Regions from separate parts of the Cupriavidus sp. 01T418 genome, predicted to be linked through region 2. Evidence: predicted binding sites of a transcription regulator. Region 2 holds the regulator's gene; each other region holds the start of a gene.
What was found. The regulator FNR, encoded in region 2, switches genes on or off when oxygen is low (the NO sensors DNR and NnrR bind a similar motif). The targets are predictions, from matches to a motif close to TTGATNNNNATCAA.

Region 1: the regulator FNR is predicted to act here: its motif matches at 2,212-2,225, upstream of AC1DQ3_RS02765 (fatty acid desaturase).
Region 3: the regulator FNR is predicted to act here: its motif matches at 4,238-4,251, upstream of AC1DQ3_RS13170 (universal stress protein).

Annotation. Positions count from the first base shown of each region.
Region 1 is NZ_JBFTQG010000002.1:147,150-155,101, reverse strand. It holds gene AC1DQ3_RS02775 (adenosine deaminase) at 1-774, shown strand, start outside; gene guaD (guanine deaminase) at 837-2,168, shown strand; gene AC1DQ3_RS02765 (fatty acid desaturase) at 2,356-3,462, shown strand; gene AC1DQ3_RS02760 (NADPH-dependent F420 reductase) at 3,533-4,366, opposite strand; gene AC1DQ3_RS02755 (hypothetical protein) at 4,675-5,091, shown strand; gene AC1DQ3_RS02750 (amino acid ABC transporter substrate-binding protein) at 5,222-6,259, shown strand; gene AC1DQ3_RS02745 (ArsB/NhaD family transporter) at 6,316-7,656, shown strand; gene AC1DQ3_RS02740 (hypothetical protein) at 7,717-7,952, opposite strand, start outside.
Region 2 is NZ_JBFTQG010000022.1:52,194-60,145, forward strand. It holds gene rluB (23S rRNA pseudouridine(2605) synthase RluB) at 1-573, opposite strand, end outside; gene scpB (SMC-Scp complex subunit ScpB) at 579-1,622, opposite strand; gene AC1DQ3_RS21020 (sulfite exporter TauE/SafE family protein) at 2,204-2,962, opposite strand; gene fnr (fumarate/nitrate reduction transcriptional regulator Fnr) at 3,101-3,826, shown strand; gene AC1DQ3_RS21030 (hypothetical protein) at 3,895-4,140, opposite strand; gene AC1DQ3_RS21035 (FixH family protein) at 4,143-4,361, opposite strand; gene ccoG (cytochrome c oxidase accessory protein CcoG) at 4,386-5,879, opposite strand; gene ccoP (cytochrome-c oxidase, cbb3-type subunit III) at 5,929-6,852, opposite strand; gene AC1DQ3_RS21050 (cbb3-type cytochrome oxidase subunit 3) at 6,856-7,059, opposite strand; gene ccoO (cytochrome-c oxidase, cbb3-type subunit II) at 7,063-7,737, opposite strand; gene ccoN (cytochrome-c oxidase, cbb3-type subunit I) at 7,757-7,952, opposite strand, start outside.
Region 3 is NZ_JBFTQG010000010.1:17,805-25,756, reverse strand. It holds gene AC1DQ3_RS13210 (hypothetical protein) at 1-651, opposite strand, end outside; gene AC1DQ3_RS13205 (hypothetical protein) at 684-1,001, shown strand; gene tnpA (IS66-like element accessory protein TnpA) at 1,022-1,375, opposite strand; partial or broken gene AC1DQ3_RS13195 (c-type cytochrome) at 1,705-1,881, shown strand; gene AC1DQ3_RS13190 (hemerythrin domain-containing protein) at 2,122-2,694, opposite strand; gene AC1DQ3_RS13185 (hypothetical protein) at 2,739-3,212, opposite strand; gene AC1DQ3_RS13180 (AAA family ATPase) at 3,270-3,629, shown strand; gene AC1DQ3_RS13175 (hypothetical protein) at 3,683-3,883, shown strand; gene AC1DQ3_RS13170 (universal stress protein) at 3,944-4,201, opposite strand; gene AC1DQ3_RS13165 (ribbon-helix-helix protein, CopG family) at 4,607-4,882, shown strand; gene hyfB (hydrogenase 4 subunit B) at 4,886-6,910, shown strand; gene AC1DQ3_RS13155 (respiratory chain complex I subunit 1 family protein) at 6,918-7,865, shown strand; gene AC1DQ3_RS13150 (formate hydrogenlyase) at 7,867-7,952, shown strand, end outside.

The DNA of each region.
Region 1 (7,952 bases), on a different contig from region 2:
GTCGCCGACAACGTGCGCCACGCCGAGATCTTCTTCGATCCCCAGACCCACACCGCGCGCGGCGTGCCCATCGGCGTGGTGATCGACGGGATCTCCGACGCCCTGGCCCAGGCCCGCACGCAGTTCGATTTCTCCAGCAGCCTGATCCTCTGCTTCCTGCGCCACCTGTCCGAGGAGGACGCCTTCGCCACGCTGGAAGCGGCGCTGCCCTACCGCGACCGCTTCGTCGGCGTGGGGCTGGATTCCTCCGAGCAGGGCAACCCGCCGGAGAAGTTCGCCCGCGTCTTTGCCCGCGCCCGCGAACTGGGGCTGCACCTGGTGGCGCACGCTGGCGAGGAAGGCCCCGCGCAGTACGTCACCGATGCGCTGGACATCCTCAAGGTGGAGCGCATCGACCACGGCGTGCGCGCCATCGACGACCCGGCACTGGTCGAACGGCTGGCCCGCGAACGCGTGGCGCTGACCGTGTGCCCACTATCGAACCAGAAACTCAAGGTCTATCCCGACCTGCGCGACCACTCGCTCAAGCGCCTGCTCGATGCCGGCGTGGCAGTGACGCTGCACTCGGACGACCCCGCCTATTTCGGCGGCTATATGAACGCCAACTGGGAAGCCACCTTCGAAGCCATGCCGCTGACCGCGGACGATGGCCACAAGCTGGCGCGCAATAGTTTCGAGGCATCGTTCCTGCCCGCCTCGCAAAAGACGGCCTTCCTCGCCGAAGTCGACCACTTCTGGCAATCCCCCTTGCCCGCGACGGCCTCCACGGCCTGAGCGCGGCTCACACCAAGAAGCCGGTGCACCACGCGTGCGCCGGCGCATGACGAGACATCGCTATGACGACCACGCCCCCCAAACCGTCCATCACCCGCGCCATCCGTGGCCGCGTGCTGCACTTCCTGCGCGATCCGCAGTTCCATGAAGACGCGTATCAGTATTGGGAAGACGGGGTGCTGATCGTCACCGCCGGGCATGTCGCAGCGGTGGGCGACTACACCGCGCTGGCCGCGCAGATCCCGGCCGGCGCCGAAGTGATCGACCGCTGCGGCAAGCTGATCGTGCCGGGCTTTATCGACACGCACGTGCATTACCCGCAGACCGACATCATTGCCTCGCCCTCGCCCGGCCTGCTGCACTGGCTGGAGACCTATACCTTCCCCGAGGAGCGCCGCTTTGCCGAGCCGGAGTACGCGGCGGCGGTGGCGGGCTTCTTCGCCGACGAACTGCTGCGCAACGGCACCACCAGCGCGGTGGCCTGGAGCACCGTGCACACGGCCTCGGCCGACGCGCTGTTCGCCGAAGCGGACCGCCGCAACCTGCGCCTGGTCACCGGCAAGGTGCTGATGGACCGCAACTGCCCCGAATTCCTGCGCGACACCGCCGAGTCCGGCGCGCGCGACTCGGCCGACCTGATCGCGCGCTGGCACGGCAGGAACCGCCTGTCGTACGCCATCACGCCGCGCTTCGCGCCCACTTCCAGCGAGGCGCAACTGGCCGCCTGCGGCGAACTGGCCAAGGCCTACCCCGACGCCTTTATCCAGACCCACGTGGCGGAAAACCGCGATGAAGTGAAGTGGGTGGCCGAGTTGTTCCCGCAGGCGCGCAGCTATCTCGATATCTACGATCACTATGGCCTGCTGCGCCCGGGCGCGCTCTATGGCCACGCCATCTACCTCGACCAGGACGATCGCAAGCGCCTGGCCGACAGCGGCGCGGCGGTGGCGCACTGTCCCACCTCCAACCTGTTCCTGGGCAGCGGTTTCTATGACTTCCACCAGTCCGACGCCCATCGCCTCAACGTGACGCTGGCCACCGACGTGGGCGGCGGCACCTCGTTCTCGATGCTGCGCACCATGAATGCCGCGCACAAGGTGGCGCGCATGGGCGGCTACCACCTCACCGCGCTGCGCATGTTCTACCTGGCCACCCGCGCCGCCGCCGACGCGCTGGGCTGGAGCGAACGCGTGGGCAGCTTCACGCCGGGCTGCGAGGCCGACTTCATCGTGCTCGATCCGCAGGCCACGCCGCTGATCGCCCGCCGCAGCGAGCGTTCGGCATCGCTGGAAGAGCAACTGTTCGCCTTCGCCATGCTGGGCGACGACCGCGTGATCGGCGAAGTCTATGTGATGGGCGAAGCGGCGAGCGTGGCGGCTTCCGTCGCGCATTAATCATCACTTTTCGCCACGCAACACCGGGTCCGGCCCTGCCGGCTTGACCCGGATCAACACCCCTGTCACGCAATCCTTCTAAGCTGTCGCATCGTTGGCCGGCCTGTGGCCGGCCTGTGGCCGAGCATCGCCAGTCCCGGGCGCACCCGAGCGCCCGCCCCCGCGTTCGACAACTGAAGGTTTTTGCATGATTGCCACGCAGCAAGCCCCGACTCCCTTTCCGGAGCCCGTTTCCCCTGAAGCGCCCCTGCCATCGCGCAAGATCATCCGCGGCTGGCTGATCCCGCTGGGCCAGCGCAGCACCCCGCGCGCGCTGGCGCTGTTCGCGCTGGACACCGCGCTGTTCCTGTCCGCGCTGGCCGGGGTGGTGATGCTCTCCCACTGGCTCGCCAAGCTGGCCGCCGGCGTGCTGGCCGGCCTGACCATCGCGCGCCTGTTCATCATCGGCCACGACGCCTGCCACCAGAGCCTGACGCCCCGGCGCGGCCTGAACAAATGGCTGGGGCGGCTGACCTTCCTGCCATCGCTGACGCCCTACAGCCTGTGGGAAGTCGGCCATAACGTGGTCCACCACGGCTACTCCAACCTCAAGGGCTTCGATTTCGTCTGGGCGCCCTACTCGCTGGAGGAATTCCAGGCGCTGCCGCGCTGGCGCCGTGCGCTGGAGCGCCTGTACCGCACCGGCTTTGGCGCGGGCCTGTACTACCTGGTCGAAATCTGGTGGTTCAAGATGTTCTTTCCCAGCCGCCGCCAGATGCCGACGCGCCGGGCCGTCTTCATGTGGGACTGCACGCTGGTGGCCATCTTCGGCGCCACCTGGATCGGCGCGCTGGCCTGGCTGGCGCTGGCCAGCGGCCAGTCGGTCGCGCTGCTGGCGGGACTGGGCTTCGTCGTGCCTTTCCTGGTATGGAATCTCACCGTGGGCTTCGTGCTCTATCTGCACCACACCCACACCAGCGTGGCCTGGTACGAATCCAAGACCATGTGGGCGCGCGCCCAGCCTTTCGTCTCCACCACCGTGCACCTGCGCTTGCGCTATGGCATCGGCGCGGCACTGCATCACATCATGGAGCACACCGCCCATCACGTGGACATGAGCGTGCCGCTGTATCGCCTCAAGCGCGCGCAGGCCCTGCTCGAACATGCGCTGCCGGGCCGCATCATCATCCAGGACTTCACCTGGCGCTGGTATTTCGACACCGCGCGCCGCTGCAAGCTGTATGACTTCAAGGCGCTATGCTGGACCGACTTCCGCGGCCGGCAGACCAGCGCCAACGCGCCGGTGCCGGCCTGAGCGCGGCGCCTCGCCCTGGCGCGAATCGGATCGGGGGCGTGGCCGCCGGGTGCAGCAGCAGGCGCCGATCTTATTTCGGCGCCGCGCCTGCCTTGCCACTGACCTCCGCCATGCGCGCGCGCATGGCGTCTGCCGAACCGATCTGGTGGAACAGTGGGCCGCCCGGGGCAAAACTGTCGGCCGTGGCCAGCCGCCCGATCACCACCGGTTCAAAGCCGGCATCGCGCACCAGTTGCTCGCCGACGCGCAGCGCGGCAGGATCGTCCGCGGCGATCGGCACGGCAATCAGCCCCTTGGCCCGGTGATGCATGCTCGCGAAGTCGGCCGCGCCCATGAAATTGAAAGCCCGGACAATGTGCGCGCCGCGCAGGTACTTTGCCGTGGTAATGCCGATGCCCTTGCGGATTGCCTCCTCGGCGATGGCGCCATCGCGCGCGGGCACGGCATTGGTCGCATCCACGACGATCTTGCCGGCAAAGGACTGGCGATATTCCGCGGCGAGATCGGGCAAGGCCTTGTACGGGACGGCCAGAAAAATCACCTTGGAAAAGGCCAGTGCGTCAGCCACCGTGCCGGCGCGGGCGAGCCGGCCGAGCTTGTCGACGAGGGGCTTGATCTCTTCAGGATGGCGCGAGGAGAACAGGACAGGGTGTCCCGCCTGCACCCACAGGCCGCCGATCGTCCCGCCGATGCGGCCCGCACCGATCACGCCAATCGGCATCGGGCCGGCGTCCCGCCTGCCCTGCGCGCGCAAGCGCGCGGGCGACATCCCGAGCGCCATCGCCAGCAAGGCAAAGCCGGCGCTACCAGTTAGCAAGCGGCGGCGCCGGTCAATCGTTCCAGGCTGCCCGGCAGTGCAATCCGCACGGTTGGGCGCGAACACGGGACGACCGGAAAACGGCATGGCGAACTCCTCGATCCGATGGCAATCATGGTGCTGCGATACGGCAACCCTGTGCGCCACGACGTTCGGGAAACGTGTGTGGCGCACAGTGAAACACCTTCAAACTCTAGGCGAAAAATACGGCGCGCGCCGCCGGGCTGCATGACTGCCCCCGCCCCGGCACCGCGCGGCCCTCGTCCCGGACTTGTGCCGCCCCCCGCAATCCGCGAACTACAATGGTAGGCATACCAAGCTTGCGCGCACGGGCGCCGACCGCACGTGCGTTCGGCGAACCCTGGCGCAGGGCCTGGCATCCTGGCGGTGACGACATGAAGCGTGTTCACGTACTGATGGTGCTCTGCTGCGCGCTGGCCGCCTGCATATCCGCAGGCGTCGATGTCAAGCCGGAGCAGCTATCCAGCTTCAGGCAGGGCAAGGCCACCCTTGAAGAGGTCGTCGGCGAACTCGGATCGCCAACCGCTCAAACGTCGCTGAGCAACGGATCGACCATCCTGATCTATTCGTTCGTCACCTCCAGGCCGCGTCCCGAGAGCTTCATCCCGTTCATCGGTCCGTTCTTCGGTGGCGCCGACACGCGATCGGCCACCGTCGTGTTCGAGTTCGACGAAAACGGCATCCTCACGAGCCAGCGCAGGACGACATCGAGCGGCGGCACCGGTATGAGCATGAGGCCCCCCGATGCGCCGGCACCGGTGGAGGAACACCACGATGCGCATGCGCAGTAGCCAGACCCGAACACGAGGCGATGCGCTCATGGATGTACGACGAAAGGCCAATTGACGCAATCGGGAATCGCTGCCAGAGTGAATTTGTCGGCAGCGGCGATTCGATGCCGGGTCGGGCTTGGGGGCATGCATGATCCACCTTCGGCGCATCGTCAAAGGGTTGTTGCTGGGTACATTGCCGTTGCTCACGGCCACCGCGCTGCCGGCCCATGCCGCGGATGGCGATACGCTGGCGCAGGCCAGGTCGCGCGGCACGCTGCGCTGCGGCGTCAGCGAGGGGATTGCCGGGTTCTCGGCGAAGGACGCCGCCGGCCGCTGGTCCGGGATCGACGTCGATTTCTGCCGCGCCGTAGCGGCAGCCGCCCTGGGGCGGGCGGACAAGGTCACCTTCGTTCCGCTGAAGGCTTCCGCAAGGTTTCCAGCACTGCGCACGGGCGTGGTGGACTTGATCAGCCGCAACACCACGTGGACCCTGGTGCGCGAGAGCACGCTGGGCGTGCAGTTCGCGGGCACGATCTTCTATGATGGCCAGGCGTTCATGGTGCCGAAGCAGAGCGCTGCGCAGGCAGTCGCGGGACTCGACGGGGCCACCGTCTGCGTCGAGAAGGGAACGTCAAGCGAAGTCCATCTGGCGGCCTATTTCGCGGCCAAGCGGTTAAGCGTGATTCCGCTCGCCATAGACTCCGCCACCGAAGTGGCCGACGCCTTTTTCGCGGGACGCTGCGGCGCCTATACCGCGGACGCCTCGCACCTTGCAGCCGCGCGCCTGCGGGTCCGCAATGGATCGCAAGCCTATGTCATCCTGCCCGAGCGGATATCGAAGGAGCCGCTCGGGCCAGTCGTGCGCAACGACGACCAGCCCTGGCTGACGCTGGTCCGGTGGGTCCTGTTCTCGCTGATTGCCGCGGAAGAAGCCGGGATCACGCAGGCCAACGCGCGCGAACGCTTGCGCGATCCGGCGCTGGCCCACGCATTCGAAGCCGGTGAAGACGCCAGCAAGTCGCTCGGCGTCGAGCCCGGCTGGGCCACGCGCGCAGTGCAGAGCGTGGGCAACTACGGCGAGATGTTCGAGCGCAATCTCGGCCCGCAAAGCCCGCTGAATTTCGATCGCGGCCTCAACCGGCTCTGGACGCAGGGCGGCCTGATGTACGCGCCGCCGGTGCGATAGCCGCCGTATTCGTTGCGACAGGTGCCAACGAAGCGACGGACCGCGGAGGTCACCGCATGAGCGAACTGCAGATCTATATCGTCCTCGGCGTGTTCGGGGCCGTGATCCTGGCCATCGCCTTCAACCTGCTGGATATGGCGGTGGCCGCGCTGATCGGCGTATGCGTGCTGATCTCGCTGGGGATCCTCGACGAGCAGGATCTGCTGGGCGCCACCCGCACCGCCGCCGGCCCCATCAGTCTGCTGTTCGGCGGCATGGTGGTGGCGCGCATCCTGTCCACCACCGGTCTTTTCGACCGCCTCGGCGACCTGTACCTGAGCGCCACGGGGGGAAGCGGCAGGCGGTACCTGTTGCTGCTGATCGCGATCGTTGCGCCCCTGTGCGCCTTCCTGCCGAACGCGACCACGGTCATCCTGCTCGCCCCCATCATCATCCGGGTTGCCGGCGCCCTGGAAGTGGACTTTGTCGGACCGCTGGTGCTGACCGCCATCGTCAGCAACTCCGCCGGCCTGCTGACGCTCGTGGGCGACCCGGCGACATTTCTCGTCGGCAGCTCGATCGGCATGACCTTTGGCGAGTACCTCCACCGCGTGAGCCTGGGCGGTGTCGTCGCCCTGCTCATCATCGTCCCGCTGCTGCCGCTGCTGATGCCGGACCTGTGGCGGCTGCGGCGTCCGTTGCCGCCGCGCGTGCCGCCCAGAAAGCTCGAGCACCCCATCTACGCGGTGCTCTCGCTCGCCGTGCTCCTGACGATGGTGGCGCTGTTCATCTTCGGCGATCAACTGCCCACGCGGCTCGTGCCGCCCACGGTAGCGCTGATCGCCGGTGCCCTGGCCCTGCTGGTCGGGTATGAAGCCCGCTTCGAGCCGACCGACGACGTGCTGCGGGACGTCGACTGGAAAACGCTGCTGTTCCTGGGGTGCATCTTCTGCCTGGTGCAGGCGGTGACCAAGACGGGGCTGCTCCAGATCATGGCGCTAAAGCTCAATGCGTCGTTCGGCATCGAGCTGACGCTCGTTGCACTGACCATGATTGCAGCAATCGGCCTGCTCTCGAGCCTGCTGGCAAACGTCCCGGTGGCGGCGGCGTCGATCCTGATGGTCAAGGGCTACCTGGTGGCAGCGGAGGTGGTGCCCGACGCAGCGCTTGGCGCGCATTTCACCCAGTGGCCCGCGGCCACGATTCCGGTGTTCGTCGGCATGATGTTCGGCGCAACGCTCGGCGGTAACGCTACCCTGATCGGCGCATCGGCCAACATCGTGGCCGCCGGCATCTGCGCGCGCCACGGCAAGCCGGTGACATTCGCCACGTATATGCGCTACGGACTGCCAATCACCGTGGCCCAGCTCACGGCGTCGGCGATCTACGTCATCGTGCTGTCGCGGCTGATGCGCTGACGGCACGGTATGGGCGTTCGGATGGGCGTTTGGATGGGCGTTCGGATACCGCGCGGACAATCAGGCCGGCGTTGGCACCACGCGATAGTAGACGCCGTTGGCGCCGTAGGAAGGCTTGAACCACGTGTTTCCGCACAGATAGTAAGTGCCGCCCTGCACCCTTGGCGTAATGCACCCGGCTGGCAGCGTCGGGTAGATCGCACCCATCGCGAAGTACCCGCCGACAGGGGCGGCAGCCGTCGCCCCGGCGACCACGCCGGCGTTGTACGCATTGGCGGTAGCGGCAGCCGTATTGG
Region 2 (7,952 bases):
CTGCTGCCCGTCGGCACCGCCGCGCCTGGCCGCGCCCTGCTGCTGGCCCTGTTGCTGGCCTTGCTGCGGCCTGCGCTTGCGCGCGCCATTGGGATTGCCGCGGGCTCCGTCGCGCTGGCGCTCGCCAGCTGCTTCGCCGCCGGCTTCGCTCACGCCTTCGCCTGCATCGGCGCTGACATGGCGGCGGCCGCCTCGCGGCGCAGGGCGTTCGCCCTGCTGCTCGCCAGCTTGCACTGATTCGCCTTCGGCGGGCTTGCGCTTGCCGCGCGTACGTCCCTTCCTCACGCCGTCGCCACGCCCGGCTTGCGCGTCCGCCGCGGCGCCCGCATCCGGACCGCCCGCGGCGGCAGTGGCCTCGCCATCCGCGGCACGCTCGCCGTCGCGGTCGTGCGCGGCCTGGCGGCGCGTCGCCACCAGATTGCGCAAGCCACGGCGCAGGCCCTTGCGGCGCGGCGCGCCCTCGGTGCCGGCGCCGCCTTCGGCGCCGTTGCCGGCATCGCCGGCCGGCTTATCCGCCTGGCGGACGTCTTGATCAACAGAATCGGACAAGGTATTCACATTCGGATGTTGCATGGTGTTCAGTTGGACACGCGCTCGTCGTGCTCGCTGGGGTGCGCCGGATTCGTCTTGGACGCCCCCGGGACTTCGGACTCCTGCTCGCCGGAGGCCACTTGCTCGTGGTAACCGTTGGCGGGTGCTTCCGCTTGCTCATTGGTTTCGCCGTCACCGACGGCTTGCTCCACGGCTGAGTCGTCAAGCCGTGCCCCCAGGGGCTCGGCGGACTCCGGCTCGATCCCTGGCTCCGGCGTCGCCGGCACTTCGGCCTCGGGCCCAGGCGCGGCTCGCGCTTGCACCAGAGCCTCTTTCTTTTCAAACGCATCCACCAGACCGGCGATGCCTTGCGCAGCGCCAGCCTCAAGGACATCGGGGACGGACGCCGCCGGCCGGGTTACTTCGCGCACGTCACCTGCATCGAGAGCCTCGATGCCGGTCCCGATTGCCTGGCTGCCTGCCTCCGCGAACGCTTCTTCGTCGCTTCCGGCCGGCACGGTACCCAGCGCCTCGAAATCGATGGGCTCCTGGTTCAGCAACGCGGCTTGCGTCTGCGCCTGGACATCTTCGAGCGGCGGCAGTTCGTCCAGCGTGCGCAGGCCAAGATCATCAAGAAAATTCTTGGTGGTGGCATACAGCGCTGGCCGGCCCGGCACGTCGCGGTGACCGATCACCTCGATCCAGCTGCGGTCCTCGAGCTTCTTCACGACTTCGGTGCCCACCGCGACACCGCGGATTTCCTCGATGTCGCCGCGCGTGACCGGCTGCCGATAAGCGATGATCGCCAGCGTCTCCATCACCGCGCGGGAATACTTCGGCGGCTTTTCAGGATTCAGCCGGTCCAGGTATTCGCGCATGACCGGGCGGCTCTGGAAGCGCCAGCCACTGGCCAGCGCCACGAGTTCCACGCCGCGCTGTTCCCAGTCGCGGCGCAGTTCTTCGAGCAGCACCCGGATGCTATCGGCACCAACATCGTCGGCAAAAAGCCGGCGCAGGTCATGGACGCGCAAGGGTTCCTGCGCACAGATCAGCGCGGTCTCGAGGACGATCTTCGCCTCTTGGGTATTCATGTGATTGCGTGCAGCCTGTCTTTGCACCTGCGCCCCGGACAAGCCCGGACGCACTGGAGATTGGGTTCAGCGGTTGGAATTGCCACCGCCATCTGACCGCGCAGCCAATTGCAATGCTTGATGCATGCAGTCGTGCGCTTTCTTTTTTGCATCGGGTGCCGGACCTGTCCGGCGGGAGATCGCCCGGCCACCGGCTTTACCTGCCGGTCGACAGAGCCCTTGCGTCGCGCCTTCCCCCTGATGTGGCGGACCTGTCCGGTGCGACGTCCGTCGCTCCAGGTGCAAGAAAATACGGATATCGGGCCTGCCTGGCCTGTTTCACCCGCCCTGCCGTGGCTGGTCTTTTGAACCAAATAATCTTTTGAACTGGACGGCGGATGGGGAACGGTCCCTGGCGGTAGTACGTACCCGGGTGTTCTGGCATGCATCCCTGAGTGCGAATGCTACCTGACGATGCCACGATGAAATACGCTGCGCGATATCGCTGTTCTTGCGATTGTATGGCATTCCCTGGCAAACCTGCAACCGATTCACGCAGGCAGTCACCTGACCAAGTGCGCGATACGCCATGAAGCGGCGTATCAGAAGACCAGGCAGAAGCCGTGCGCGGCCAGCGTCTCCGGCAAAAGCAACGCACGCGCCACTCCGACGACGCCGAGAGCTGCCACCGCGAGACCGGCGCCCGTACGTACCGCCGGACGGCGCGACAACTGCCTGAGGTAGCCTGACAGGCCCGAGATAAGCAATAGATTCGGCAAGGTGCCCAGGCCGAACACGGCCATCACCAGCGCCCCGGAAGGTGCATTCCCGGCCAGCAGCGCCATCGCCAGGGCGCCATAGACCATGCCGCATGGCACCAGCCCCCAGGCCAGTCCCATGCCGTAGCGCCGCGGCAGCCGGCCCTGCGGCAAGCTCATGGGTACAAGGCGCGCGACAGCGGCGGAAAAACCGCGGAGCAAGCAGCCGGCGCCACGGGCGGCCAGCCGCTCCAGCCAGGCAGCCGCCACGACGCGCCCGCGCAGCATCCTTAAACCCGACAACACCAGCATGACGCTGCCGACCCCGAACATCCAGCGTTGCAGCGGCAGGTACTGGGCCTTCCAGGCGCCTGCGCCCAAGGCGCCCAGCAAGGCCCCCAACAGCGCATACATGCTCAACCGCCCGGCATGCATGACCAGCAGCTCGAGCAGCCAATGGCCTGGCCGGCGCAGCACGGTGGCAGGCACGCTTGCAACACCACCCTGCTCGGCGGCAAGCGCAATCCCGCCGCACATGGCCGCGCAATGCGCGCCGCCCAGCAAAGCCAGGGTAAATACGCTGAAAAGTACGCCTATGGTCAACTTCCCCTCCCAACCACATCACCTGGCGCGGTAAAATGCGTCCAACGCGCCCCCGGGCCTCCAGGAGGCGCTATCAATATGAAGCCCAGCGCCTGCTACTCCGCGCTTGATTGATTGCGCTAAACCGACAGGCCCCAATTGCCAACATCCATTCCCATTACCGAGATGTCGCCCCGCTGCTCCACTTGCTCGCTGGGACAGCTCTGCCTGCCCGTCGGCATGTCGCAGCAGGACCTCGAAAAAATGGATTCGCTGGTGCAGGAGCGCGTGCGCGTACGCAAGGGCGAGACCCTGTACCGCCTCGGCGATCCGCTTAGCGCCGTCTATGCGATTCGCTTCGGCACGCTCAAGACCCACCTGACGATGGAGGATGGCCGCTCGCAGATCACGGGCTTCCACCTCCCCGGCGAAGTCGTCGGGCTCGACGGCCTCGGCGAGATGCAGCACGCATCGGACGCCACCGCACTCGAGGATACCGAAGTCTGCGTGGTGCGCTTCGGCGAGCTCCAGTCGCTGTCCAATGTGCTCCCCTCGCTGCAGCATCAGTTCATGCGGCTGATGAGCAAGGAAATCTCGCAGGACCAGGTGATGCTGATCACGCTGGGCTCGATGCGCGCCGAGGAGCGCCTTGCCGCCTTCCTGCTCAACCTGTCGGAGCGGCTTTCCGCGCGCGGCTATTCGGCCTCCGAGTTCGTGCTGCGCATGAGCCGCGAGRAAATCGGCAGCTACCTCGGGCTCAAGCTCGAGACCGTCAGCCGCCTGTTCTCCCGATTTGCGGAAGCCGGGCTGATCCAGATCCGCCAGCGCCACGTCAAGCTGGTCGACATGACGGGCATCAAGCAGATCGTCAACAAGTCCTGCTAGGCCGGCAAACATCGGCCTGCCGCGCAGAGCCATCCGGCTCCCGCGGCTTTGGCAGCCGCGCATCGCCCTCACTCCAGTTCGTCGGTCTGCGCCAGCCGCGTGGGCATGGTGTACAAGGTCAATCCACTCGACAGCGAACAGAGCGCCCACGCGACCAGGAAGCCCACGGTGTAGGCCGCCTCGCGCGACGCCTCGACCGGTTGCCCGAAAAAGCGCAGGTCACCGGGATCGACCATGGAAAATACCAGGGCCGTCGTCAGCCCGGCAACCAGGAAGCCGGGCCATAGCACCCACATCAGCCAGCGCAGTCTCATGGTCACTTCACCTGCGCCGTGGCCGGCGCAGCTTGCCGTGCCGTGGTGCCTGCCTTCTCGACCACCAGTCCATGGCGCGACACGCCATCGACGATGGGCTGGTCCGGGTGTGTCACGGCCAGCCAGATCGTGACCCCGCAGGCTACCATCGCCAGCAAGGGCCCGCTTATCAGCAGCCAGGGCCAGGGCTCCTTCCACCAGGGATTGCTTTGCTGCATCATCAGGCCTCCTGTAGTTTTCTGGATTCAAAGGTTGCGCGGGACGATAAAGCTGGTGCCCTGGCTGATCCGCGCACCGCTTGCGCCGCCATCGCCTGCCGCGGTCACCGTCACCTGGATCTTGTGGTTACCCTGGCCGGCGGCTTCGATCGGCACGCGCACGCGAACGGGGATCAGGCGGTTGGACGTGGGCGCGAGATTGCCGGCAGCGTGGTCGTATTCCACGGCCAGGCCCTTCAGGTCGTCGCTGTCCGCGCGGATGGCCACATGCATCGGCGCTTCGCTCGTATTGATCAGTTGCACGCGATAGACGTTCTCGATCCAGCGCCCCTCCACTTCCCTGCCCAGCGCGCCGCGGTCGCGAATGATGTCTACCTTGAGCGGCGTGCGCATCGCCAGTGACACCATGAAGCCGGCAACCAGGGCCAGCCAGATCACGGAGTACACCATCGTGCGCGGACGAACCAGGCGCTTGCGCGCCTCCGGCTCGGGCAACGCGCTGCGCATGGCGTTCTCCGAGGTGTAGCGGATCAGCCCGCGCGGATACGCCATCTTGTCCATGACCTGGTTGCAGGCGTCGATGCAGGCGCCGCAACCGATGCAGTCGTACTGCAGGCCATCGCGGATATCGATGCCGGTGGGGCAGACCTGCACGCAGATGCTGCAGTTCACGCAATCGCCAAGCCCTGAAGCCTTGTGATCGGCCTTGCGCGAGCGGCTGCCGCGCGGCTCGCCGCGACCCGCGTCATAGGTCACCACATAGGTGTCGCGGTCGACCATCACGCTCTGGAAGCGTGCATACGGACACATGTACTTGCAGACCTGCTCGCGCATGAAGCCGGCGTTGCCCCAGGTGGCGAAGGCATAGAACAGCGTCCAGAACGTTTGCCACGGGCCCAGCGACAGGCTCAGCACGTGGCCACCCAACTCGCGAATGGGCGAGAAGTAGCCAACGAAGGTAAAGCCGGTCCACAGCGCGATCACGATCCAGAGCGTGTGCTTGGCGGCTTTTAGCCGCAGCTTGCGCGCGCTCCACGGATCGCCGTCCAGGCGGATGCGTGCGAAGCGGTCGCCTTCGACATGCCGCTCGATCCACATGAAGATCTCGGTGTACACCGTCTGCGGACAGGCGTAGCCGCAGAACAGGCGCCCCGCGATCGCCGTGAACAGGAACAGCGATAGCGCGGAGATCACCAGCAGCACGGACAGGTAGATCACATCCTGCGGCCACAGCACCAGGCCCAGGATGTAGAACTTGCGCGCGCCGAGATCGAACAGCATGGCCTGGCGGCCGTTCCATTGCAGCCAGGGCATGCCGTAGAAAAACAGCTGGGTCAGGACCACCATCCAGACCCGCCAGCGCGAAAACGCACCCTTGACCGAGCGCGGATAGATCTTGCGGCGGACTTCGTAGAGCGTTGCGTCCGAGGTTTCCGCATCCGCCGTGGCCGATGCGGGCTCCCGAAGCGGCGCCCATGTGGCCCCGCTCTTTCCCGGCGGTTCCGGTTCCCGGGCGTTCATGGGCGATCATCCCCACCGGCATACCGGCTCCAAGGGCAGGCGTCGCGGTTCATTGCCCGCCCTCCGCGCCTGCCGCGTTGTTCGACAGCCCCCAAACGTAGGCAGTCAGCATGCGGATGCGCTCTGGCGTCAGGATTTCCTCCTGTGCCGGCATATGGTTGTCATGGCCCTTCAGGATGGCGTCGACAATGGTCGCCTCCGAACTGCCATACAGCCAGGTCTTGTCCGACAGGTTGGGCGCGCCAAGCGCCTGGTTGCCCTTGCCGGTGGATCCATGGCAGGCCGCGCAGGTGGACTTGAACGTGCTCTCGCCGCGCGAGGCGCGGATCGGGTCGGACGCCAGGCCCGACAGCGAGCGCACGTATTGCGCCACGTCGCCGGCCAGCCTGGCGTCGATGGTCGAGGCGAAGGACGGCATCACGCCGTTGCGGCCCTTGGTGATGGTCTGGGCGATGGTGGCGGGGTCGCCGCCGTACAGCCAGTCGTTATCGGTCAGGTTGGGAAAGCCGCGGCTGCCGCGCGCGTCGGAGCCGTGGCACTGCGCGCAGTAGTTGAGGAACAGGCGCTGCCCGATCTCGCGCGCGGCCGGTTCAGCCGCCACCTGCCTGATTTCCATCTGCATGTACTTGCCATAGACCTCGCGCTGCAGCTGCTCGGCCGCCTTGCGGTGCGCCTCCAGTTCGACCCGGCTGGATGTCTTGAGCACGCCGGGGTAGGAACCCAAACCGGGGAAAAGCACCAGGTAGGCCAGGCCAAAGAGGCACGCCAGCAGGAACATCCACATCCACCAGCGCGGCAGCGGATTGTTCAGCTCGCGCAGGTCGCCGTCCCACACGTGGCCGGTGTCTTCGGTGGCACCGACCACCTTGGCCACCTTGCGCTGGGAGAACAGCAGCCACATGCACCAGACGATGCCGACCAGCGCGATGGCGGCGATGTAATAACCCCAGAAATCCGTGAAGAAGTCGCTCATGACTCAGTGTTCCTGCCTGGAATTGTTTGCGCCGCCGGCACGATGCCGGCCGTCGTGGCTCGCGGCCAGGGGCTCGTCGGGCAAGGCGAAAGGCAGCATGGCCGACTCCTGGTTGGCGGCCTTGCGGCCGGACGACCAGGCCCACCAGCAGATCGCGAGAAACGCCAGCAGCGAGACCACGGTGGAAAACGCAGTGATCATTGCCATGGCTTACTCCCTGGCCGGCGCGGCCGCGGGCTGGGCCGCCGCGGTATCCACGCGTACGTTGCGCTTGGTGATGCCAAGTTCCTGCAGGTAGGCGACCATCGCGTCTTCTTCGGTCTTGCCTGCCAGCGTGGCGGGCGCCTGCTCGATCTCGGCGTCGGTATAGGGCACGCCCAGCCGCCTGAGCGCACGCATGCGGCCGCGGATATCGCTGGTCTGCAGCCGCGCCTTCTCGAGCCACGGATAGGACGGCATCACCGATTCCGGCACCACGTCGCGCGGATTGCGCAGGTGGATACGCTGCCAGTCGTCCGAGTAGCGACCGCCCACGCGCGCCAGGTCGGGACCGGTACGCTTGGAGCCCCAGAGGAAGGGATGGTCGTAGACCGACTCGCCGGCCGTCGAATAGTGGCCATAGCGTTCGACATCGCCCTGCAGCGTGCGCACCTGCTGCGAATGGCAGCCCACGCAGCCCTCGCGGATATAGATATCGCGGCCCATCAGGCGCAGCGGCGAATATGGCTTGATCCCCGCATCAGGCTCCGTGGTGGAATGCTGGAAGAACAGCGGTACGATCTGGACCAGCCCGGCGATGCTGACCACCAGGATGGTGCAGAGGATCAGCCAGCCGATGTTCTTCTCCAGGGTCTCGTGCGTAAAAAAGCTTCTTTTTTCGGACATCGTTTCCATCCTGGAATGATCAATGGGCGGAGGCGGTAACGCTGGTCGGGATCGACGCATCCACGGCGGACCTGCCGATGATGGTCCGGGCCACGTTGTAGGCCATCAGCAGCATGCCGGAAAGGAAGCACAGGCCGCCGAGCAAGCGGATCAGATAGAACGGGTACTTGGCCTTGACCGCTTCCACGAAGGCGTAGGTCAGCGTGCCGTCGGGC
Region 3 (7,952 bases), on a different contig from region 2:
AACCCACACCCAGGGATTCGCCTCCCAGGCGCCGGCACCGTTGATCTGGTCCCAAAGCAGTGCGTACTGGCGCTGAGGCCATTTAAGACGGCGCGCGCACTCGCCCATGCTCTCGCCTTGCCCGCATTCCTCGCTCAGCAATTGCCGGTAGTCCGGAATCCCTTTAGCAAGTGCGTCATCGAAGCTGCAGTCGTTCAGCCGCTCGACGCGCACGCCGGTCACCCCCAGCACAAGGCGGCACGCTGCGCGTGGCATGTGGATGCTCGGCGTCCAGCGGGTCGGGTCGCAGAGCCGGTCGCCCGGCCGATAGGTGGCCCGGTAGTCGTACTCGATGGGCTCGCCACCGTTGTAGGTCGGGTCTTGCGGATACACCGCTCGGTGCGTCTCGCGCACCCACAGGTGGTCGCCGGGCTGGCCATGCGGACTGATCAGGCAGTCCCCGGTGCGGGTATGCCAGATGGCGGCCTGCAGCGGCACCGTTTCCCCTGCGGCGGTCCGGCCGCCATTCTCGCCACCCATCGTGGTGGGTTCCCACACGCCGAGCGGGTTGTTGTGCGGCAGCTTGACGATCCGCCGCGTCTGCGTCTTCCGGCCGTCCAGGACGGCGCGCACCATGGCGCCGCTGAAGAGGATGGGGCGATCTTTCGTCATGCTAGGATTCCCCGACACCAAAGGAGGTCAAAATGTGGCTCATCTATGCGCGAAACAAGACCAGCGAATCCAACGCCCAAATCGACAGGGTGAAATGGCGTAAGGCGAAAGCCATCCCCGACAGCTTGCCGGCTTGGGATGGCCCCGAGGAAGTAGTGACGATCGATCGAGTGGTAGAAACCGTTAAGGCGGGCGAACCCGTTGGTACTCTCTTCCACATCAACGGACACAGCGTTGCAGGCCCTCAATTGAGGGTCGTAGATCGACCGGGCGGCTTCGTTACCGTTGAAGTCCAGCCGTGGGCCCACGAGGGACAGGACTCTCTGTTTTGCCTTCCGGAGTTCGACTAGCCAGATTTGGTAGGCGCGGATCATCGCAGCCAGTCCCGTAACCAGGTGGCACAATCGGCTGCGTCTTCCAGGGGCCATCGCACGATGATGCGCGTATCGCCCCGGGCGACATCGATCTGGATATCTCGGCGCGACTCAGGCATTGACGGCGCTCGCACAGGTGCCGCGACCGGAATGAATGACGGCGTCGGCGCCAGCAGTTGTCCTGCCTTCGCCAACCGAAGCCATTTGTGCACGATATTGGCGTTCATGGCGTACTTGAGCGCCACGCTCGACACCGATTGGTCCCCAGCCGTGCACTCGGCCACAACCTCGCTCCTGAACTGCTTAGAGTAGGAGCGCCGTACACGCTTAGCCGCTAATTCTGTGCCCATCATCGCGTCCGCTTAAATTTAAGCGGACACTATCTGTCGGCACAACGAGACCCGCAAGATGGGTTCGTCAGCCGCTTACGCTAAAGAGCCACGGCGTGGCGGTGGAGGTCGAGCATGGGCCGGGCGGCGCCGACCTGACCATCGGTGAACTGCTCTTGTCGCGCACGCTGGTGGCATCGATGACCTACGAGTCTTGCTGTCGCACTGACCCTTGGGCGCTGGCGACGCCGGTGCTAAGCGTGGAGCAATCCGTCTGGCTGAGCCACGACTGCAGCCCGAAGATCATTTTGGCTAGCAGCGGCATGGCCACTGGCGGTTGCATAGTGCGGGCCCAGGGCGCGGGCGCATTCCCGCGGCTGGCGGGGCAGCATCAATCCTATCTGCTACGCCAGATCGAGGTGTTCAAGAATGGCTCGCACGGCAATGCGCCGGTTATGAGTGTCGTGGCGCATCAACTCAGCACCGAGCAGGCACAAGCCGTTGCCGCCTATCTCCAATCGAAGTGAGTGTGACCGGCGAATCTGCGCCATTGCTCCAACCACAATCCCATCATACGAGCCACATACATCATTGAAGAGTGAGAAGAGCGGTGCTCCATTCCACTTTGGATCCTACGCATTGATTGCCTCCTGAAGTAGGGGGAGCGTGATTTACGGCAGGGTCATGGTTGCCGTCGAAGGCAGTCAGAACGCTAATCTCGCGCTCGGAAACAGTCCGGATAGCGGCGTCGGTAGAGATGCTGCATATCAATACGTCTGATCCTGTCTGGACACTCGCGCCTCATGCGCGATCTGCGTGCGTAGTCCCTCGAAGCGCTCTTGTACATTGTCCCCAAAGAGCGGATCGGGGCTAGCTGGAACGGTTGCGGCAACTTCCGCCCAGTCATCTTTTGTCAGCTGCTGCGCAGCGCGAGGCAGTACGTCTCGCTCCTCAGCCGAAATGTGGCTGCGATAATACACAAGGTAAGTGGCGGCGGCCGCCTCAAGGGTCGCTCGCGGGACCATAATATCTCCCTCGGCCTCATTAAGCCGGTTCAAGAGCTCTTCGCCGGCCGTGGCAATCACGCGATGCTCTTGCAGAAGGCGGTTAACCACCAATTGCATGCCGGGATCTCGCTCAACAAGCCGTGCATACGCAACATCCTCGCGGGGATGGTGAACGCGATCGCCAAAATTCCGCATGTAGTAGAGGATCGTGCTCATCAGGTCGTAATTCGGACGCTCCCCTCGGTGGAAAGCAGCTACCTGTTCTTCCAAGAGGTCGAGTAGTCGAGCAAAATTAACGTGCTCGGCATGCCATACGGCGAGTGGGTCGGTCATGGCGCGCTCCATCAACAGCGCTAAGGGGATCTGTGCGATTAATACTAGTCCTGCGTATCCAGGTAGGGACTGATATAGGTCAATAGATGGCACCACAGCGATTGGCTCCGGCGGCCATTACGCCGGAAAGGATCGACGCCATGATCTTTTTCATCGCAATCAACGCCACGCCGTGCGACTGCCTTGAATTCGATGCCGGGCTGCGCTGGATCGACACGATCAGCGATGCCGCCTTTCTCTTCATGGACCAGCCGCATGCCGGCAGGCAAGATCTTGCCTATCGCCTGATCAATTCCTACCTCGAGTGCAGCGGCGATTATGCCGGCCTGGCCTTGTTGCCGTTCTACACGGTCCTGCGCGCGTGGTGCGCGCCGCCTACTGCTTGAGCGGGAGCACCAGCGCAGCGTGGCGGGAACGAGCATTGCGGCGGAAATGGCGACGACGCGGATGCGCTGTAACGATTTGATTGCGCTGGCCAGCGACGCCCTGACGCGGCGTCCGGGTGCGATTGCCAACATGGCCTTTCAGGCAGCGGCAAGAGCACCATTACCCAGCAACTGGCGCTGGGCGCAGCCATGGTGCGCGTGCGCGCCGACGTGGAGCGCAAACGTCTTTCACGCAGCCACGCCGCGCACCGCGATCTTTACACGGCAGAACATTCCGCCTGCGTCTACGGGCGGCTACTGGCGATCTGCCGGCTTGGCAGTGCCGCCGGCTTCCCGATGATCGCCGACGCGACCTTCCTGGCACGCGAACAGCGGCTGCGGTTCGCGTCGCTAGCCGCACGCCAGGGTGGCGACCCATCGGACGCGGACCTGCAGGTGCTGGTGTGTGGCAGCGGCGCGCGCAAGAACCACTGGGCAGCGATGAATGGGGCCATGTGGTGCGAATTGGCGAGGCCGGAGCAACCGGCTCGGAGATCCCGTGCGCCATGACGAGGTGAAAACAGAATGAAGTAAAGCGGCTTCAGTACCAGCCGATCGCCGGATTGCTGCTCCGACCCGCAAGCGGCAAGGCTGGCAAGCGCATTGACCTGCCCGCACCCGAGATGATCGGTGGCCTGCCCCTGATGGGCGCGCTTTGGCATCGCAAGGGTACCCGGTCGTTTGGCGAGGAAGCGTTAAGCAATCGGCATCTCGGCGACTTGGTGTGGGTGGCCGACGGGATCAACCGCGGCGACGACGGGTGAACAGCACCCTCGCCGCATGGCCTGTACGAGATCGAAATCTACGTGGCGCTGCCCCAGGGCCTATATTGCTACGACACTGCCCTCCACCACCTGGTCCAGAACGGGCAAGGGCGCCTGCACCAGAAGTACCGGCTGGTGGCATTGCCGGACCAGTGTTTCCGCTACGCTACCCATCAGCAGGCGCCGCACACCGCGACGTCCATGCGTACCCAGCACCAGCAATTCTGCGCCTGTTTGTTCCGCCACCTGCTCGATCGCGCTGGCGACGTCGACAAGCGACTGTGCTTTATCCTCCACCATCAGTGCCTTGCATGTCACCTGTTGCGCTGTTTGTATGCCCTGGCACCGCCGGTATTGATGTGGATCAGGGCTGCGCAGCTTTCCGGGACACCGGCTTGAGGTGCACCGCAAGCGGGCCGGACTTCGCTGGTCTTCTCTATTCACCAGAGCCCCAAAGACCAGCTAGGGCGCGCCTGCGCACAAGGTCATTCTGGTACGGAATATGTTAATAAAATTAACATGGCGATTACACTGCTACTGCATTACATTATGTTTTGTAGCATATGCAATCATCATCCCGTATGCTAGGTTGTCGCTGGCAAATAGCGGCCTTTATCGCCGCTTCATCGGCGGGAGCGGCAGCAGTGCCAGGCACTTTTGGGCCGCACGGCGTTCATGTATGATGTGACGCATCTGACCATCGTATTAGCATGTTGAGGCTCCATGGAGATCAAGACTGCTCGGCTGACGCTGCTCATCGATCCCAATAAGAAGGCCGCTTTCGAGCGCCTTTGCGCACAACAGGATCTGACGGCCTCGCAGGTGATGCGTCAGCTCATCCGCGAATACCTCGCTCAACATGGGGTCCAGTACGTGCCCAGCGGGTCGCACGTGGGCACCGAGCCTGCTGACGACGGAACACCGCCGCAAGCCCAGGCGCCGGCGCAGCCTGAAGCGCCTCCCCCCACCAGACGGCGCGCCACACGTCGCAAGGCCTAGGCCATGAGCAGCGTGCCCCCCGTCGCACAATGGCTCCATATCGACTGGGTGCTTGTTGTTGTGGGGGCTTGGTTGTTCGTCGGGGCCGCAGGCGTTGCCGCGCTGCAGCGGCTGACCTTGGTGTCTCGCGTTCTTTTCCCGCTCGGCGGATTGCTTGGGCTAGCGCTTTTCGGTCTGGCACTTGCCGCTGTGCTTGGCACGCCCGAGGTCGCCGTACTCGCCATTGGACTGCCAGCGCTGCCCTTCCACATCCGGCTCGACAGCCTCTCCGCCTATTTCTTAATGGTGACCGGTGGTGCGGCGGCGGGCATCTCTATATTCGCAGCCGGATATTTTCGCAAGGGCGAGGGCACACCGCCGGGCTTGCTATGCCTGGAATATCACTTGTTCCTGGCCAGCATGGCCGGTGTCATCCTGGCCGACGATGCCTACTCGTTCATGGTGATGTGGGAGACCATGGCGCTGTCGTCATTTTTCCTTGTGTCCGCAAACCACCGCATTCCGGAGGTGCGCAGTGCCGGCTACCTCTACATCACGATGGCGCGTATCGGCGCGATCGCGATTCTGCTCTGCTTCGGTGTGCTGCAGGCCAACACCGGTGACTACACCTTCGCGAACATGCGTGACCAGGCGCTGACGCCCTTCTGGGCCTCGGTCGGCTTCCTGCTTGCCGTGTTCGGCTTCGGCGCCAAGGCCGGCGTCCTGCCCTTGCATGTCTGGCTGCCGGAGGCACACCCGGCCGCGCCCTCGCCGGTCTCCGCGATGATGAGCGGTGTCATGCTCAATACAGCGATCTACGGGCTGTTGCGCATGTCCTTCGACCTGCTGTGCATGCGTCTGTGGTGGTGGGGCGCGCTGCTTCTGGCCGTCGGTCTGGCTACCGCGCTGTTCGGCGTCGTCTTCGCCGCGGTGCAGACCGACATGAAACGCTTGCTGGCCTACTCGTCGATCGAGAATATGGGCCTGCTGTTCGTCGCCACGGGCCTGACCCTGATCTTCTCGGCCTATGACATGAAGCCGATGGCGGCACTGGCCCTGACCGCGACGCTCTATCACGTCGCGAGCCACGCCTTCTTCAAGAGCCTGCTCTTCCTCGGCACGGGCAGCGTGCTGCATGCCACCTCCGAGCGAAATCTCGGCAAATTGGGCGGACTGATTCGGTACATGCCCTGGGTTGGCTGGCTCACGCTACTGGGGGTGCTGGCCAGCGCCGGCCTGCCTCCGCTCGGCGGTTTCGTGTCGGAGTGGCTGCTGCTGCAGAGCTTCTTGTTCACGCCAGGCCTGCCGGTTCCGCTTCTGACCATGCTGATCCCGGTGGTCGCCGCGCTGATCGCGCTGGTGGCGGCGCTGGCCGGCTACACGATGGTCAAGTTCTTCGGTGTGATCTTCCTCGGCCAGCCGCGCGAGAGTAAGCTCGCCCACGCGCATGACGCCGGTCCCTGGGAGCGTGCAGGCATGGTGTGGCTAGCGCTCGGTTGCGTGGCGCTTGGCCTGCTGCCGACGCAGTTCATCCAGTTGATCGACCCGGTGACGAAGCAACTGGTCGCCACCGGCCTGGGCGCCCGAGCGGCTGCCAGCGGCTGGCTACTGGCGCCGACCAGCCTGGGGCAGGCCAGTTACGGGCCGGTGATCTTCCTACTCGGCATCCTGGGTAGCTTCGCGCTAGCCTACCTGTTCGTGCGCTGGCTGTACCACGGCAGGCTTCGCCGCGGCCCGCCATGGGCCTGCGGGTTTCCCTGGGGCACCGCGCGCATGCAGGATACCGCCGAGGGCTTCGGCCAGCCGATACGTCAGATCTTCGAACCCTTCTTTCTGATGCAGCGCGACCTGCCGACACCATTCGACGAACAGCCGCGCTACCGCGTGACCATCGAGGACCGCTTCTGGCGCTGGCTGTACCTACCCACGGTCGAATTGGCTTCATACCTGGCGCGACTGGCCGGCCTGATGCAGCAGGGGCGCATCTCGGTGTATCTGCTGTATAGCTTCCTGACACTGATTGCCACGCTGCTGGCAGTGATGCGATGAGGTTTCCATGACGGTCTCCGGCTTGCTGTCGCAGTCGCTCGAAATCGTGATTTCGATCGCCCTGGCGCCGCTACTAACGGGCTGGGTCAATCAATGGCGTGCCTGGTTGCAGAACAAATCCGCGCCCAGCTGCTGGCAGCCGTATCGCACGCTGCACAAACTGTTCAACAAGGAATCGGTGGTGGCCGACAACGCGTCGCCGCTGTTCCGCGCCACGCCCTACGTGGTGTTCGGCTGCATGGCACTGGCATGCGCGATCATCCCTACGTTGTCGACCGACCTTCCGCTGGCGCCTGCGGCCGACGCGATCGCGCTGGTCGGCCTGTTCGCGCTGGCGCGGGTTTTCATTTCGCTGGCCGCGATGGACATCGGCACGGCCTTCGGCACCCTGGGGGCGCGGCGCGAGATGCTGATCGGGTTTCTTGCCGAACCCGCATTGCTGATGGTGCTGTTCTCGGCCTCGCTAGTCTCCAAGTCGACATCGCTCACCACCATTGTCGAGACACTCGCCCATCGTGACCTCGCGATCTACCCCGGACTGGCCTTTTCCGGCGTTGCCTTCACCATGGTCTCGCTGGCGGAGAACGCCCGAGTACCGGTCGATAACCCCGCCACGCATCTGGAGCTGACGATGATTCATGAGGCACTCCTCCTGGAGTACTCGGGCCGCCACCTGGCACTCATCGAGTGGGCGTCAAGCCTGAAGCTGTTCGCCTACTCCTGTATCGGACTGGCGTTGTTCTTCCCCTGGGGCATCGCAGAGGCCCAGGCGCCGTTGTCCATGCTGCTGGCGCTGCCGGCGCTGCTGTTCAAACTCACCGTGGGCGGCATCCTGCTTGCCACGCTGGAGACAGTGAGTGCCAAGATGCGCATCTTCCGCGTCCCCGAGTTCCTGGCCACCGCCTTCTTGCTGGCGGTGATCGGCATGCTGGTGCATTTGCTGCTTGCCCGCTGACATGAGCACCTTGCTGACCCAGTTCGTCAACCTGCTTGGTGCGGTCCTGCTCATCCTCGCCTTCGGGATGATCTCACAGCGCCGCGT